2 regions of the Pseudoalteromonas sp. CuT4-3 genome follow, and region 1 is predicted to be linked to the other one. Evidence: predicted binding sites of a transcription regulator. Region 1 holds the regulator's gene; the other holds the start of a gene.
What was found. Region 1 encodes ArgR, which controls arginine synthesis, uptake and breakdown. Its sites were predicted from a motif close to ANTGAATANNTATTCANT; they were not measured.
Positions count from the first base shown of each region.

Region 2: VOI46_RS17525 (arginase family protein) is a predicted target of ArgR. The motif match lies at 5,595-5,612, and genes of this name have one in related genera.

Region 1 is NZ_CP142030.1:3,113,277-3,120,841, reverse strand. Features, by position in the region: gene VOI46_RS14460 (iron ABC transporter permease) at 1-202, shown strand, start outside; gene VOI46_RS14455 (ABC transporter ATP-binding protein) at 203-1,249, shown strand; gene VOI46_RS14450 (Dyp-type peroxidase) at 1,293-2,192, shown strand; gene argR (transcriptional regulator ArgR) at 2,189-2,656, opposite strand; gene mdh (malate dehydrogenase) at 2,882-3,814, shown strand; gene ispB (octaprenyl diphosphate synthase) at 3,909-4,880, opposite strand; gene rplU (50S ribosomal protein L21) at 5,302-5,613, shown strand; gene rpmA (50S ribosomal protein L27) at 5,630-5,887, shown strand; gene cgtA (Obg family GTPase CgtA) at 6,024-7,175, shown strand; gene folA (type 3 dihydrofolate reductase) at 7,248-7,565, shown strand, end outside.
Region 2 is NZ_CP142031.1:125,298-132,862, forward strand. Features, by position in the region: gene VOI46_RS17500 (SDR family NAD(P)-dependent oxidoreductase) at 1-181, opposite strand, end outside; gene VOI46_RS17505 (DUF393 domain-containing protein) at 178-576, opposite strand; gene ppc (phosphoenolpyruvate carboxylase) at 697-3,342, shown strand; gene cdd (cytidine deaminase) at 3,450-4,376, shown strand; gene udp (uridine phosphorylase) at 4,458-5,213, opposite strand; gene VOI46_RS17525 (arginase family protein) at 5,649-6,758, shown strand; gene VOI46_RS17530 (transporter substrate-binding domain-containing protein) at 6,879-7,565, shown strand, end outside.

The sequences.
Region 1 (7,565 bases):
GCTTGTATTTATTGAGTGTATGAAAGAGCTGCCTGCCGCATTACTATTAAGGCCTTTTGACTTTGAAAGTTTAGCCACACATGTATTTCAATATGTGAGCGATGAGCAGCTTGAGCTTGCCTCTATTTCCGCTTTATTTATTGTTTTAGTTGGGTTGATCCCCTTGTATTTTATTAATCGTTCTATGGAGCAACGCAGTTAAATGAGCCGTTTAAATTTACAAGGTGTGGGTTATCACTACAGTGGCACGCACGTGCTACACAATTTAGATTTAACGGTGGGTCAAGACGAAATTGTGTGTTTGCTCGGAGCCAGCGGCTGCGGTAAAACAACCACCTTAAAAGCAATTGCTGGCCTTATTGAAATAAATGAAGGTAGTGTATTTATAGATGGCAAATGTGTAAGCGACAAGCATACATTTGTATCACCAGAGCATCGTAATATAGGGATGATGTTTCAAGATTATGCCCTGTTTCCGCACCTCAGTGTGGCCGATAATATTGCGTTTGGGCTGGGTAAAGTAAGCAAAGCACAAAAACAGCAACGGGTAGAGGAAATGCTAGAGCTAGTGCATTTAACGGGGTGTGCAAAACGCTACCCTCATCAGCTCTCGGGTGGCCAGCAGCAACGCGTGGCTATTGCGCGGGCTTTGGCTTATAAGCCTAGTTTATTGCTTCTTGATGAGCCTTTTTCGAACATAGACACACAAGTACGTTTTGAGTTAATTGCTGATATTAGGCGCATTATTAAAGCGCAGCAGGTTTCTGCGGTATTTGTTAGCCACTCAAAAGAAGAAGCCTTTGCGTTTTCAGACACGCTAGCCATTATGCACCAAGGAAAAATAGCCCAACAAGGTACACCAGAGCAGCTTTTTGCCATGCCAAAGACAAAGGAGGTTGCAGAGTTTCTGGGTCAGGGCATATACTTAGGCGCAGAAGTGTTAACGGCAACTGAATACACAACGCCTTTTGGTGTCGTGCAATCGCAGCATGATCATACGCACAGTGCAATAAAAGGGGTGGTGTATATTCGTCCACACCATATTGAGCTTGCGCAAAATACGCAGGCCGATAACCCTCAAGGTGTGAGCATTTTAAGCCGTCGTTTTATAGGCTCGGCTTATGTTTACACTGTTGTAATTGCAGAGCAAGAGATTGAAGTTGCCGCACAATATGGCCAGTCATTTGAAATAAATGAGCAGGTTATAATAAAAATAAAACCTCACACGGTGAATTTTTTCGAATCATAACAAATGTGTTATTCGCTGTGTTTTATAAAGCTAAGGAATAACAATGGCGCAAGCGCAATCTGGGATTTGTGCTGAAGCAAACTTACACGGTTTGCATTTATTTTTTAATGTATTTGATGGTCAAGACGAGTCATTGCGCGCAAAGCTTAAGCGCGTAAGCGCAATTGAAGAAGAGTTTAGTGATCAGTTTTCCGAAGCCATGCTCTCTTGCATGGTGGCTATAGGCGCGCAATATTGGCCGCATATACTACCTGAATATATCCCAAGCGAGCTGCAAAGCTTTCCTAATATAAATCACAGTGATTTTGTTATGCGCGTACAGCCATGTGATTTATTCATACAAATTCGCTCAGACCGAGAAGATGTTAATCACCTTTTTGCATTGCAAATATTAAAGTTGTTTTCGCCCGATGTAGAGCTGGTTGAACAAATTCGCAATTTTAGGTTTTTAGATGGGCGAGACTTTAACGGCTTTATTTATGCAGGCGACACCCCACATGGACGCCAAAAACGAATCACGGCGCTGGTTAATAACCCCGACAGCTTTGAACACCAAGGCAGCTATATTCATGTACAGCGTTATAAGCATGACCTGAGTGTATGGCAGCATTTATCACTAAGCGAGCAAGAGCACATTATGGGGCGCACACGTTTAGATAACACCTTAATTGAGCCAAAGGTAGATACTAGCCACGCGACTAGAAGTGAGCTCAAAGATGAGAGCGGCCAAGCAATACTGCTTAACCAAAGCATGCCGTATGGCGATGTTTACGAGCAAGGCATGCTAAGTATTACATGCTCTGCATCGGGAAGTGCGTTTGAAAAGGTACTTAACAGCCGGATAGGAAAAGGGGAGTGTTACGACCACTGGCTTGATTTTACTCAAGCCGATATGGGCTCAGCGTTTTTTGCGCCGTCAGTTAGTTTTTTAAAACAGCTTTAAACCGTATCAAATAAAATACGTACGCGCTCTAGTGTAATGTCTATTTCAGATATTTTTGCTGGCGCAATAAAAATAGTGTCATCTCCGGCAATTGTGCCCAATACACCATCCGCTTTGCCTAGTGAGTCTAATAAGCGGGCAATTAGCTGCGCAGCGCCTGGGCTGGTGGTTATAATAATCATCATTTCGTTATGCATAATATCAATAACAAGCTGACGTAGTGGGCTTTTAGCAGTCGGTACGCCCATTTCTGCGGGTAGGCAATAAACCATTTCTTGTTTAGCATTACGGGTACGCACAGCGCCAAACTTGCTAAGCATGCGCGACACCTTACTTTGGCTTATATTGTCAAAGCCTTGCTCTTTTAATGCTTCGACTATTTCGCCTTGCGAGCCAAAGTTCTCTTCTTTTAAAAGTGCTTTAAACGCTTTTACCAGCGCTTCTTGTTTGTCTTGTGGTTGCATAGTCTTTATTCATTTTTGTTATTTATAATGCAAATTCTACACAAAAATGAATAATTATGCAGCAGTTGTTTAGTTAACTTGCCAGTTTGCTGCGATAAACCAACAAAGTTTACAACTATGGTCGAAAATATACCTGAAATAAGCAGGATAAATTTGTTTTTAGTCGCTAATTTCATTATCTTAAGAGCCACAAATATTTCCTACCTCAAATTACGGAGAATTCCAATGAAAGTTGCTGTATTAGGTGCTGCAGGCGGTATCGGTCAAGCGTTGTCTTTATTATTAAAAACAGGCTTACCAGCTGGTTCTGAATTATCACTTTACGATGTTGCACCAGTTGTACCAGGTGTTGCGGTTGACCTATCTCACATCCCTACAGATGTTAAAGTAGCAGGTTTTGGCGCAGACGATTTAAATAAAGCGCTTGAAGGGTGTGATATCGTACTTATCCCAGCGGGTATGCCACGTAAACCAGGTATGGATCGTGCGGATTTATTTAACGTAAACGCAGGTATCATCAAAACATTAGCAGAAGGCATTGTAGCTAGCTGTCCTAAAGCGTTAGTGGGTGTTATCACTAACCCAGTAAACGGCACTGTACCAATTGTTGCTGAAGTATTCAAAAAAGCAGGTACTTACGACGCTAAGCGCGTATTTGGTATAACTACGCTTGACGTAATTCGTTCAGAAGCATTTGTTGCTGAGCTTAAAGGCGTAGACGTAGCAACCGTTAAAGTACCAGTAATTGGTGGCCACTCTGGCACAACCATTCTACCTCTACTTTCTCAAGTTGAAGGCGTAAGCTTCACTGAAGAAGAAGTAGCTACACTTACTCCACGTATCCAAAATGCAGGTACTGAAGTAGTAAATGCTAAAGCGGGCGGTGGTTCAGCTACATTATCTATGGGTGCTGCTGCAGCACGTTTTTGTATGTCTTTAGTTAAAGGCCTACAAGGTGAAGACGTAGTAGATTACGCATACGTTGCTGTTGAAAATGGCGATGCAGAGTACTTTGCTCACCCAGTACGTTTAGGCACAAACGGCGTAGAAGAAATCCTTTCTTACGGCGAGCTAAGCGCATTTGAAGAAAAAGCTAAAAACGACATGCTTGAAACTCTGAAAAAAGACATCAAAGAAGGTGTTGATTTCATGGCGTAATAGCCAAGTTATGCACAAAAAAGCCTGCTTATGCAGGCTTTTTTATTGCTCGAAAATTATGGCCCTTAAATACTAATTAAGGGAGGCTGCAAAGTTAGTGATCTCGCTCTACAGCTATACGCGCTAAGCTGATTAACGCTTGCTTATACTGCGACTCTGCTAAAAAGTCTAAACAGGCAATGGCCTTGTCTGCTTCTTGCTGCGCCTTTTGCATTGTAAATTCAAGTGCGTTGGTTTGTTTAAGTGCCGTTAAAATAGCCTCAAGGTTATCCATACCGTTGCAATGCTCAATGGCATCACGAATAAGGGCTCTTTGATGATCACTGCCGTGCTTCATCGCATATATTAGCGGTAAGGTTGGCTTACCTTCTGCTAAATCATCACCAATATTTTTACCTAATTGGTCAGCGTCTGCGTTGTAATCAAGCACGTCATCAACTAACTGAAAAGCAGTACCTAAATGCATACCATATAAATTAAGCGCATCTAACACACTGTTATCTTGCTCGGTAATTATAGCCGCAAGCCCTGTAGCGGCTTCAAATAATTTAGCTGTTTTAGAGTAAATAACCTGCATGTAACTTGCTTCGGTGGTATTAGGGTCGTTGCAATTCATAAGTTGCAATACTTCACCCTCAGCAATCACGTTGGTGGCATCAGCAAGCACTTGCATAATTTGCATTTTGCCCAGCCCCACCATAAGTTGAAACGAGCGGGTGTAAATAAAATCCCCAACCAGCACGCTGGCGGCATTACCAAACTCGGCATTTGCAGTTGGTGTACCACGGCGCAGGTTAGATTCATCAACAACATCATCATGTAATAGTGTTGCAGTATGAATAAATTCAACAATCGTTGCCAAAGTAATGTGATCTTTACCTTGGTAACCCAAAGCTCTTGCTGCCAATATTGCCAGCATCGGGCGTACGCGTTTGCCGCCGCTGTTAACGATGTACAAACCAAGTTGATTGACTAACGCCACATCTGAGCGCATTTGCGCGTGTATAAGTTGATTGACGTCATTCATATCGCTTTCGATTAACGCCTGGATAGCTTTTATATCCATTGATCTCCGAGCCAATTTTTATGTGTGAACGGCGCCGATTGTACAACAAAAAAAGCACTAGCTCGATATTTTGTGACGATTCATTAAAAAAACCGAGTTAAAAACCTTAATTAGCGCTTAATTAGGGGATTTAATTGTATATTTCACACTCAAAGCGCGACTATTTATTGCGCAGTCAATGGGTTCTGGAGTAGGCATAGCGACACGTAAATTTATTTTGTCTTTGCACTAAAAAGCGCTTGGCAACAGGGCAATTTAATATAAAATGGGGGAAATATTGAATTGCTCTCAATGCAGCTACTTTTTATTCATTTTAATTACAAAATAGGCTTGCTAGTTTTTATGCATTAGCGTAAACTTCGCGCCCTATCGAAGAATATTTTAGTTGCGTCGATTTGAGGGCGCACAGACGGAGTTAATTATGTACGCGGTTTTCCAAAGTGGTGGTAAACAGCATCGTGTGACTGAAGGTCAAACGATTCGTCTTGAAAAATTAGACGTTGAAACTGGTGCAGCAGTTGAATTTGATTCAGTACTTTTAGTTGCTGATGGTGAGAAAATCGAGATCGGTGTACCGTTCGTAAACGGTGGTAAAGTAACAGCTGAGGTTGTTTCACATGGTCGCGGTGAGAAGATTAAGGTTGTTAAATTTAGACGCCGTAAGCATTCTCGTAAGCAAATGGGCCATCGTCAATGGTTCACTGAAGTTAAAATCACTGGCATTAGCGCTTAATTAGAGGTACTTAGAAATGGCACATAAAAAAGCAGCTGGTAGTACTCGTAACGGTCGCGATTCAGAAAGCAAACGCCTAGGTGTTAAGCGTTTTGGTGGCGAATCAGTTCTAGCGGGTAGCATCATTGTTCGTCAACGTGGTACTCGTTTCCACGCTGGCGCAAACGTAGGTATCGGTAAAGACCACACTATCTTCGCAAAAGCAGATGGTAAAGTTCAATTTGAACAAAAAGGTCCTTTAAACCGTAAATACGTAACTATCGTAGCTGAGTAATCAGTAAGGTAGTAAAAAACCCCGCCTTTGCGGGGTTTTTTGTTTTCAGAAACGTCAAATATATACCCAAGCCTGCATTTACGTTGGCTTGGGTATATAATAGTTAAATTAAAGCCAATCCCTAAAGTGAGTAATCATGAAGTTTGTAGATGAAGTAGAAATTCGCGCAGAAGCTGGTGACGGCGGCAGCGGTGTCGTGTCTTTCCGTCGAGAAAAATATGTACCAGACGGTGGCCCGGACGGCGGTGACGGTGGAGACGGTGGTAGTGTTTATCTACAAGCTGATGAAAACTTAAATACCCTAATTGATTACCAGTTTGAGCGTTTTCACCGTGCCGAGCGTGGTACTAATGGTCAAAGCCGTAACTGTACAGGTAAAAAGGGCGAAGACTTGGTAGTAAAAGTACCTGTGGGTACACGTATTACCGACGTTGACACTCAAGAGGCGTTAGGCGATTTAACGCAGCATGGTCAAAAAATTGTGGTTGCAAAAGGTGGTTTCCATGGCTTGGGGAATGCACGTTTTAAATCAAGTACTAACCGTGCTCCACGTCAAAAAACGTTAGGTACTCCAGGTGAAGTTCGTAACCTTAAATTAGAGCTTATGCTACTTGCCGATGTAGGCCTATTAGGGTTGCCAAATGCAGGTAAATCAACGTTTATTCGCAGTGTATCGGCAGCAAAGCCAAAAGTAGCTGATTACCCGTTTACCACGCTAATTCCTAATTTAGGGGTTGTGCGCCCAGAGGCTAACAAATCGTTTGTAATAGCCGATATTCCGGGCTTAATTGAAGGTGCCTCAGACGGTGCTGGGCTAGGTATTCGCTTTTTGAAGCATTTAGAGCGTTGTCGTGTATTGTTACACGTGATTGACGTTATGCCTGTTGATGGTTCAAACCCTGTTGATAATGCATTTGCCATTATTAACGAGTTACACCAATACAGCCCTAAGCTTGCTGAAAAGCCACGCTGGTTAGTGTTTAATAAAATAGACTTATTACCAGAAGATGAAGCGCAAGCTTTGTGTGAGCAAATTGCGCAAGAGCTAGGTGAAGAAGAAAACGTTTACCGTATTTCAGCAGTCAATAAGCTTAATACTCAGCCATTAATTCACGATATTATGGCATTACTTGATAGTATGCCTAAAGAAAAGTTCGTTGAGATTGAAGACGAAGAAGTTGAGTTCAAGTGGGATACTTATCATCAAAAAGCAACCAAAGGCGATGATGATGATTGGGATGACTGGGATGAAGACGACTACGATGTAGAAGTGGTCTACGAGCGTTAATAAAAAACATATTTTAAAAAGGAGCATAAGCTCCTTTTTTATTTTTTAAGAGTAAAGTACTAGGTATTTGATGTGATAATTTCAATGATCGCCGCAATGGCAAACAACCGTGTAATTGGTCTTGATAATAAAATGCCGTGGCATTTACCCGCCGATCTACAGCATTTTAAAAAGGTAACAACAGGCAAACCTGTCGTTATGGGGCGTAAAACATTTGAATCGATAGGACGTCCTTTGCCTGGGCGTCGCAACATAATTATTACCCGTAATAGCCAGTATAGCGCTCAAGGTATTGAGACGGTCACTACTCCAGAGGCTGCGCTAGAGCTGGTTAAAGCCGAAGAAGAGGTGATGATAATTGGCGGTGGTAATATTTATCAGCAGTTTTTA
Region 2 (7,565 bases), on a different replicon from region 1:
TTGTAACCTTGGCTAAGCTTTGCGCTGTGTAATCGCTCTTTAGGTAAACAACATTACTATTTGTTTTTGCCTTTTTTGAGCTAACACATATAACTTGCACTGTGGGGGCATTTATTTGTAGGTGCTCAATATAAGCCTGTGCTATTGCGCTGCTGGCACCAAATAAAACAATTGTTTTCATTGTTTGTCCTTTGTATTAACAGTGCATTGGCCGTTTAAACAGGAGGCGTTTGGCATGAGCAAACGGCTTATTTTTTGTCTGTGTTTTGCAAAAAACATATAGGCGGCATCAGCGAAGTAGCGAATTATTGGCAAGCGAAAAATTTTCAACCAGCGGTATTTTCCTACTGTTCTCCACGCTTGATAAGTAACATCTAAGCCGTAAATCATCTCGCCAGTTGGTAACCTTGCATGCAATATAGCCATGGCCTTGTCTTTATTAACACTTGGATAACGTGCGCTAAAATCGTGGCTATTAAGGTCTTCTAAAACAATTTTATGTTTAGTATCAGCATCTTTAAGGTGCTGCATTTCGGTATTGCAAAGCGGGCAGCTGGCGTCGTAAAAAATGATCATAAAAGCCGTTTTCTAATAATTTACATATAGCTAATTACGATTCACCATTGCAAATGGATCTATTAAATCTGCGCTCATGATGATATTAATAGCATTCCATGAAACAAAGGAGACTGAGAAATGAGTGAACAATATGCCGCCTTGCGAGGTAATGTTAATTTACTTGGGCAGCTACTAGGACAAACTATTAAAGATGCCCAAGGCCAAGCGATTTTAGATAAAGTAGAGGAAATTCGTGCTTTATCAAAGTCATCTCGCAGTGGTAACGAAGACGACAGACAAGCGCTAATTGAGGTACTACATGCGCTTAGTGATGAAGAGCTTTTACCGGTTGCCCGTTCATTTAATCATTTTTTAAATTTAGCTAATGTAGCAGAGCAGTTCCACACTGTTTCGCGTTTTAATGATGTTGGTTTTTGCCAACTAAACCCTCTCACTCAAACATTAAAAACGTTAACTGCAAAAGCAAAAGAAGGCCAATTAGATAGTAATCATCTGGCCGAAACACTCTCAAAACTCCACATAAACTTAGTATTAACCGCTCACCCAACCGAGGTGACGCGCCGTACCATCATTAATAAACACGTAGAATTAAGTGATTGTCTAGCCTCGCTTGAGCGCAAAGACAATTTACCACAAGAGCGTGAAGCTATTTTAAACCGTATCGCTCAGCTTATCAGCCAAGCATGGCACACTGATGATATTCGTCGTTCTCGCCCAAGCCCAGTTGATGAAGCTAAATGGGGATACGCTGTTATTGAAAACAGCTTATGGCACGCTGTGCCACGCTTTTTACGTGAGTTTTCAGATCAAGTTAAAGAGCATTTAAGTTTAGAGCTCCCAATTGATTACAGCCCCATTGAGTTTACCTCTTGGATGGGCGGAGACCGTGACGGTAACCCATTTGTAACTGCACAGGTAACACAGCAAGTACTTGATCATGGTCGTTGGATGGCGCTTGATTTATACAGCCGTGATATTGACACGCTAAGCGCAGAGCTGAGCATGTCAGATGCAAGCGATGAGCTAATTGAGCTGGCAGGACAAGACTTTGAACCTTATCGCGCTGTACTTAAAAAGCTTAAAAACCAAGTCTCTGAAACAGTGGTGCATTTAGGTGCAAAAATTAAGAATAAGCGCAGCGATTCAGAAGACTTAATCACTGATATAAATCAAATCAAGCACCCAGTAGAGGTGTGCTATCGCTCTTTATTAAAGTGCAACATGAAAGTTGTCGCCGATGGTTTATTACTTGATTTACTGCACCGTATAAATAGCTTTGGCCTGCGTTTGGCAAAACTTGATGTGCGCCAAGATTCAGACCGCCACAGCGATGTGTTTTCTGAGCTTACACGCCACCTAGGCTTAGGTGATTACAACCAATGGCAAGAGCAAGATAAGCAAGCATTTTTGCTTACCGAGCTTAACTCACGCCGTCCGCTTATTCCTAAAAACTGGCAACCAAGTCCAGAGGTGCAAGAAGTACTCGACACCTTTGATGTAATAGCTAAGCAAGATGAAAAAACATTTGGCTTGTATATTATTTCAATGGCGCGTACCGCCTCTGACATTTTAGCTGTACAACTGCTTTTAAAAGAAAGTGGCTGTCAGTTTGATTTACCAGTAGCGCCTTTGTTTGAAACGCTTGACGATTTAAACGCCGGTAGCGATGTAATTACCACGTTGCTTGATAACGTATGGTACCGCGGGCATATTAAAAATACCCAAAATGTCATGATTGGTTATTCTGATTCAGCTAAAGATGCCGGCATGATGGCCGCAGGCTGGGCACAGTACGAAGCAATGGATAAACTAGTGCAGCTTGCCGATGAGCGCGGCATTGAACTTGTTTTATTCCATGGTCGTGGTGGTACGGTAGGGCGCGGTGGGGCGCCTGCTGCACAAGCACTGCATTCACAACCGCCTGGTTCATTAAAAGGTGGCTTGCGTGTAACTGAGCAAGGCGAAATGATCCGCTTTAAGTTTGGTTTACCCGATGTAGCACTGCAAAGTTTAAATATTTACGCGGGTGCTGTACTGCAAAGTAACTTATTACCACCGCCAGAGCCTAAGCAAGAATGGCGTGAAGTGATGAAGTTGATAAGCGAGCAGTCGTGCGATCACTACCGTAATGTGGTTCGCCATGATGAAAACTTTGTTCCTTACTTTAGAATGGCAACGCCTGAGCTAGAGCTGTCTAAATTACCATTGGGCTCGCGTCCTGCGAAACGTAACCCAAATGGTGGGGTTGAGAGCTTACGTGCTATTCCATGGATTTTTGCATGGAGCCAAAACCGTTTAATGTTACCTGCATGGCTTGGTGCATTAACAGGCTTAAAAGCGGCACTCGATAAATACGGCATAGAAACACTGCACGAAATGAGCCTGCAATGGCCATTTTTCAGAGCACGTCTTGAAATGCTAGAAATGGTATTTAGTAAAGCCGATAGCTGGTTAAGTGAGCATTACGATAACGCGCTGGTGGAAGATATGTACAAACCACTGGGTACCTCGTTACGTAAAGAGCTAGAAGAAGCAATTAGCTTAGTGCAATCGCTTAGCCCTCAAAATAGCTTATTGGCAGATCAACCATGGATAAAAGAGTCGATTGCGCTGCGTAATCCGTACACCGATCCGCTTAATGTACTGCAAGTTGAGCTGCTGCGCCGTTCGCGCTCAAGCGATAAAGTAAGTGAAGGTGATATTGATAATGCATTAATGATCACTATGACAGGTATTGCTGCAGGTATGCGCAATACTGGTTAGTCTACTTTAACTAAAAAACAGGGGAGCACAGTGTGCTCCCTTTTTTTGCTGGCATTTAGGCGTCTAACCTTTTAAACTACTTAGCCATTAAATAATTATAATATGTTATGGCATCAGCAACTTTTACTGTGCAACAAGACACAGCACTCACAAATTCACATATCTCATTAAGCGTTACGCAAACTCAAGCATTACGCAGCCAATTAAAAGCCCAGCGCGGTATTTTACATCCTAACGATATTAGCCAATTATGCGCGCAACTTAATGTATCTGATGACGCGTTATTACAAGGTTTAGTGCCTTTAGCGTCTGAATTTTCGGTGGCTCCTGTTTCTCATTTTCATGTGGGAGCTATTGTTAAAGCACTTGATGAGCAAGGTGATATAAATTTTTATTTTGGTGCTAATGTCGAGTTTGATCACCAAGCGCTTAGTTTAGTCGTGCATGCAGAGCAGTCGGCGATTAACAATGCGTGGTTAAATGGCGCAAAAAAAATACTAAAAATAGCAATTAGCGATGCCCCATGTGGTTATTGCAGGCAGTTTATGAACGAACTGGCTGATGCAAAAGAGTTTGATATTTTACTACCAGATCAGCACTTTAAATTAGCTGATTTATTACCGCATTCATTTGGCCCCACTGATTTAGGCAACGATTTTAGCCTGTTTAACCCAAAACAGCAGCAATACACATTTGCAGATACAGCTCTCGATGAAAAACTAGCAGCCATGGCGCTAATGGCCTACGTACCTTACAGTAACAACTTTAGCGCAGTTAAAATAAGCACCTTTGATAATGGTGACTTTTACGGCAGTTACGCAGAAAACGCGGCTTACAGCCCAAGCCTTTCGCCACTACAAAGTGCGCTTAGTCAATTGTTTTTAGCGGGTCTAAGCTTTAACGATAAAACGATTAAAGCAATTACACTGTTAGAAACCCAAGGTCATGAAAACCAAGGGGGAGTAGCACGTGCGGTACTTGCAAGCTTTAGCAATTTGCCAGAAATAGAAGTGATAAGCGCAGAGCTAAGGTAACCAGAATTTAGATTAAGCTAAAAACAATAAAGCACAGCAATTGCTGTGCTTTATGCGTTTTATTAAAGCGCTAAAAAGGCATTAGCCTAATAGTACTTTTGCAGCTTCTAATACCACAGCCACTGATTTTTTCTCAATTTCACCGTGATCAACGTTTGGAATTTCTTGGCGAGTACGGTTAACCAATACACCGGCAACACACGCCGCTTTAAGGCCTAGCGCTGCACACATGGTAAATAAGGTAGCAGACTCCATTTCATAGTTCATCACGCCTAGGTTTTGCCATTCTTCACAGCTACCTTGTAATGACTTAGGTACATAACCCGAATGCGTATCGTAACGCTCTTGCCCTGGGTAGAATGTATCGCTTGAGGCAGTAATACCAATGTGGAAGTCGATATCTAGGTTTTTACACGCTTGCACCATAGCTTGAGTTGCAAAAAAGTCAGATACCGCAGGGTAGCTAAGTGGTGCAAAGTGTTGGCTTGCGCCATCTAAACGCACAGACGCTTGGCTTACTAAAATATCACCTTCATTAATATGTGGCTGAATTGCCCCAGTAGTACCAATGCGTAAGAAAGTACGTACGCCAAGCTGTGCCAGCTCTTCTACAGCAATAGAGGTTGAAGGGCCGCCAATACCGGTTGAACAAATCACCACAGAGTGACCATTTAACTGGCCTAAATAAACATGAAACTCACGTGTTTGAGCAAGGCAGGTTGGGTTGTCTAGGAATTGAGAAATGCGTGCAGCACGATCTGGGTCACCAGGGACAATAGCAAGCTCAGCCCCTTTTAAATCGTCAATACATAATCCTAAGTGAAATACCTTTTCCATAACTAAGCCTTTTTATAAAAATTTGTTGTCAATCTAGCATCATTACGGCAAATGTAAACTAAGTACAGGACGTATGTCCGATGTTGAAAAATACTTATAAATGATGGCTTTATTCATTCACATTGAATATTAAATCAAAGGCTTAAAGTTCGTTAAAAGGTGGGTGGTTGACTTGTTTATTGAGAGTCTATATGTATTGATTATGGTGATAATTTAAATTTATCAATACGTGGTTTAAAGCATTTTTAGTTATTTAATAACAAATAGTTACGGTTTTATTTTGACTTTATTTTAACGGCTTTTATATAAGCGCGTAAATAATGCTTGAGCAATAAGTGAGCGCATTACGCGATATTTGCAAATAGGTCGATAATTTTAGTTTTTGCATAACTAATCAAAACCACATGAATAAAACACACAAGTATAGGATTTATTATGAGCACACAATTTGACGCGTTTAAACGTAAAGTAGAGCACTGTTTATGTGCACCTGGCGATGGTGTATTTACAGTTAATACCGCGAAAGAGCGTAAAGCGGCATTACGTAATAAATTGTATGGGCAAAGCGAAAATGTTGATGTTTTGTGGCGCGATTCTTTAACACAATTACCCGAATCTTCTCACAAAGCGGTTATGTTAGGTATTAGCTCAGATTGTGGCGGCGGTATTTTACGTGGCGCAAACTGGGGGCCATTATTTTTACGCTCAGCCTTGATTGATCAGCAAACCCAGTGCCGCTCTTTTGATTTAGGTGATGTACGCGTTATCCCGCATTTATTACATGATAAATACTTAAACGACGCCACAATTTCAAACTGCCAAAAAGCCCTATACGGCGATAAAAACGATGATTACTACGTAAGCCCGCTTTCTATTACCGAAGATGTGTGTGACAGTTTTTACGCCACATTTAAAGATAAAGGCATATTTGGTATTGGGGGCGATCACTCAATCAGCTACCCACTAACTAAAGCGTATTTAAAAGCTAAGCGTGAGCAAGGCAAACGTACTGCTATTATTCATTTTGATGCGCATACCGATTTATTAGTAGAGCGCTTAGGGATAGATTTATGCTTTGGCTCGTGGTGTACGCATATATTAGAGTTTTTACCTGCACCGCATCATTTAATCCAGTTTGGTATTCGCTCAAGCGGTAAACCTAAATCGCACTGGGAAAGCACCTTTGGTGTAAAACAACATTGGGCTAATGAAATTATAGAGCGTGGTGCAAAAGCGGTTGCTGATGAAACCATTGCGCAGCTTAAAGCCGATAAAGTAGATGAAGTTTACGTAAGCTTTGACATAGATGCACTCGATGCCGAATTTGCCTCAGCCACGGGCACACCAGAAGATAACGGCTTAACCCCGCAACATGCACTGGATATTTTACAAGCTATTGCCGATGAGTTTCCAATTACTGGCGCCGACATGATGGAAATAGCGCCATTTACCGACAGCTCATTAGTAGGCCAAGCAAGTTCAGAAACAACATTACGTGAAGGCGCTAAAATTTCAGCGTTCTTAATTAGTGCAATGAATAGATAGCAGGTTAGTCTTTAAAAAAATCTAGTCCTATCAGCGTATAGGGCTAGGTTAAAAACTAGCGGTTCGGTTACCCTCGGCTATAGTTGGTGTATATCTGTTTTAGTTTTGAGGCGAAGCTAAATGAAGCTGTACTTATTTTTGTTGTGTTTTGCATGCATAAGGCTCAATGCAGCTGAAATTACAATAGTGACCGAAGTATTCCCCGACTTTCAATACATTGACGAAAACAACCAACTTGCAGGGCGCTCTGTAGATAAAGTGAGAAACGCGCTCGCCAATACAGATATTAAATACACTATGTTAGCGCATAGTTGGGCTGTGTCTTATAACGCAGTATTAAGAGATACGAATACCTGTATATTTTCTATTGTAAGGTTACCTAAGCGAGAAGATAAGTTTAGCTGGGTGGCTGAGCTTGAAAGTTTTGACTCTGCTATTTATGCCCTTAAATCACGTAACATTCGCTTAAAAACGCTTAACGACGCTAAAAAATATAAAACAGCGGTGCTTAGGGATAATTTTAGCCACCATTATCTGCTAGAGCGTGGCTTTAGTGAGGCTAAAAACTTATTGATAATTGATAACTTAGACAAAATAGATAAATTAATAAGCACACGGCACGATATTCTCGACTTTGTTATTTTAAGTAAAAAACAATTTAACTACCGCGCACAGTTTGAGCCAAAGCTTAAATTATTAGAGCCTATATTTACGCTCAATACACAACACTCCCCCCTTTACTTTGCCTGTAATAAAAACATGCCGCAAAGCCTACAAGATAGACTTTCGCTGGCATTCGATGAAGCA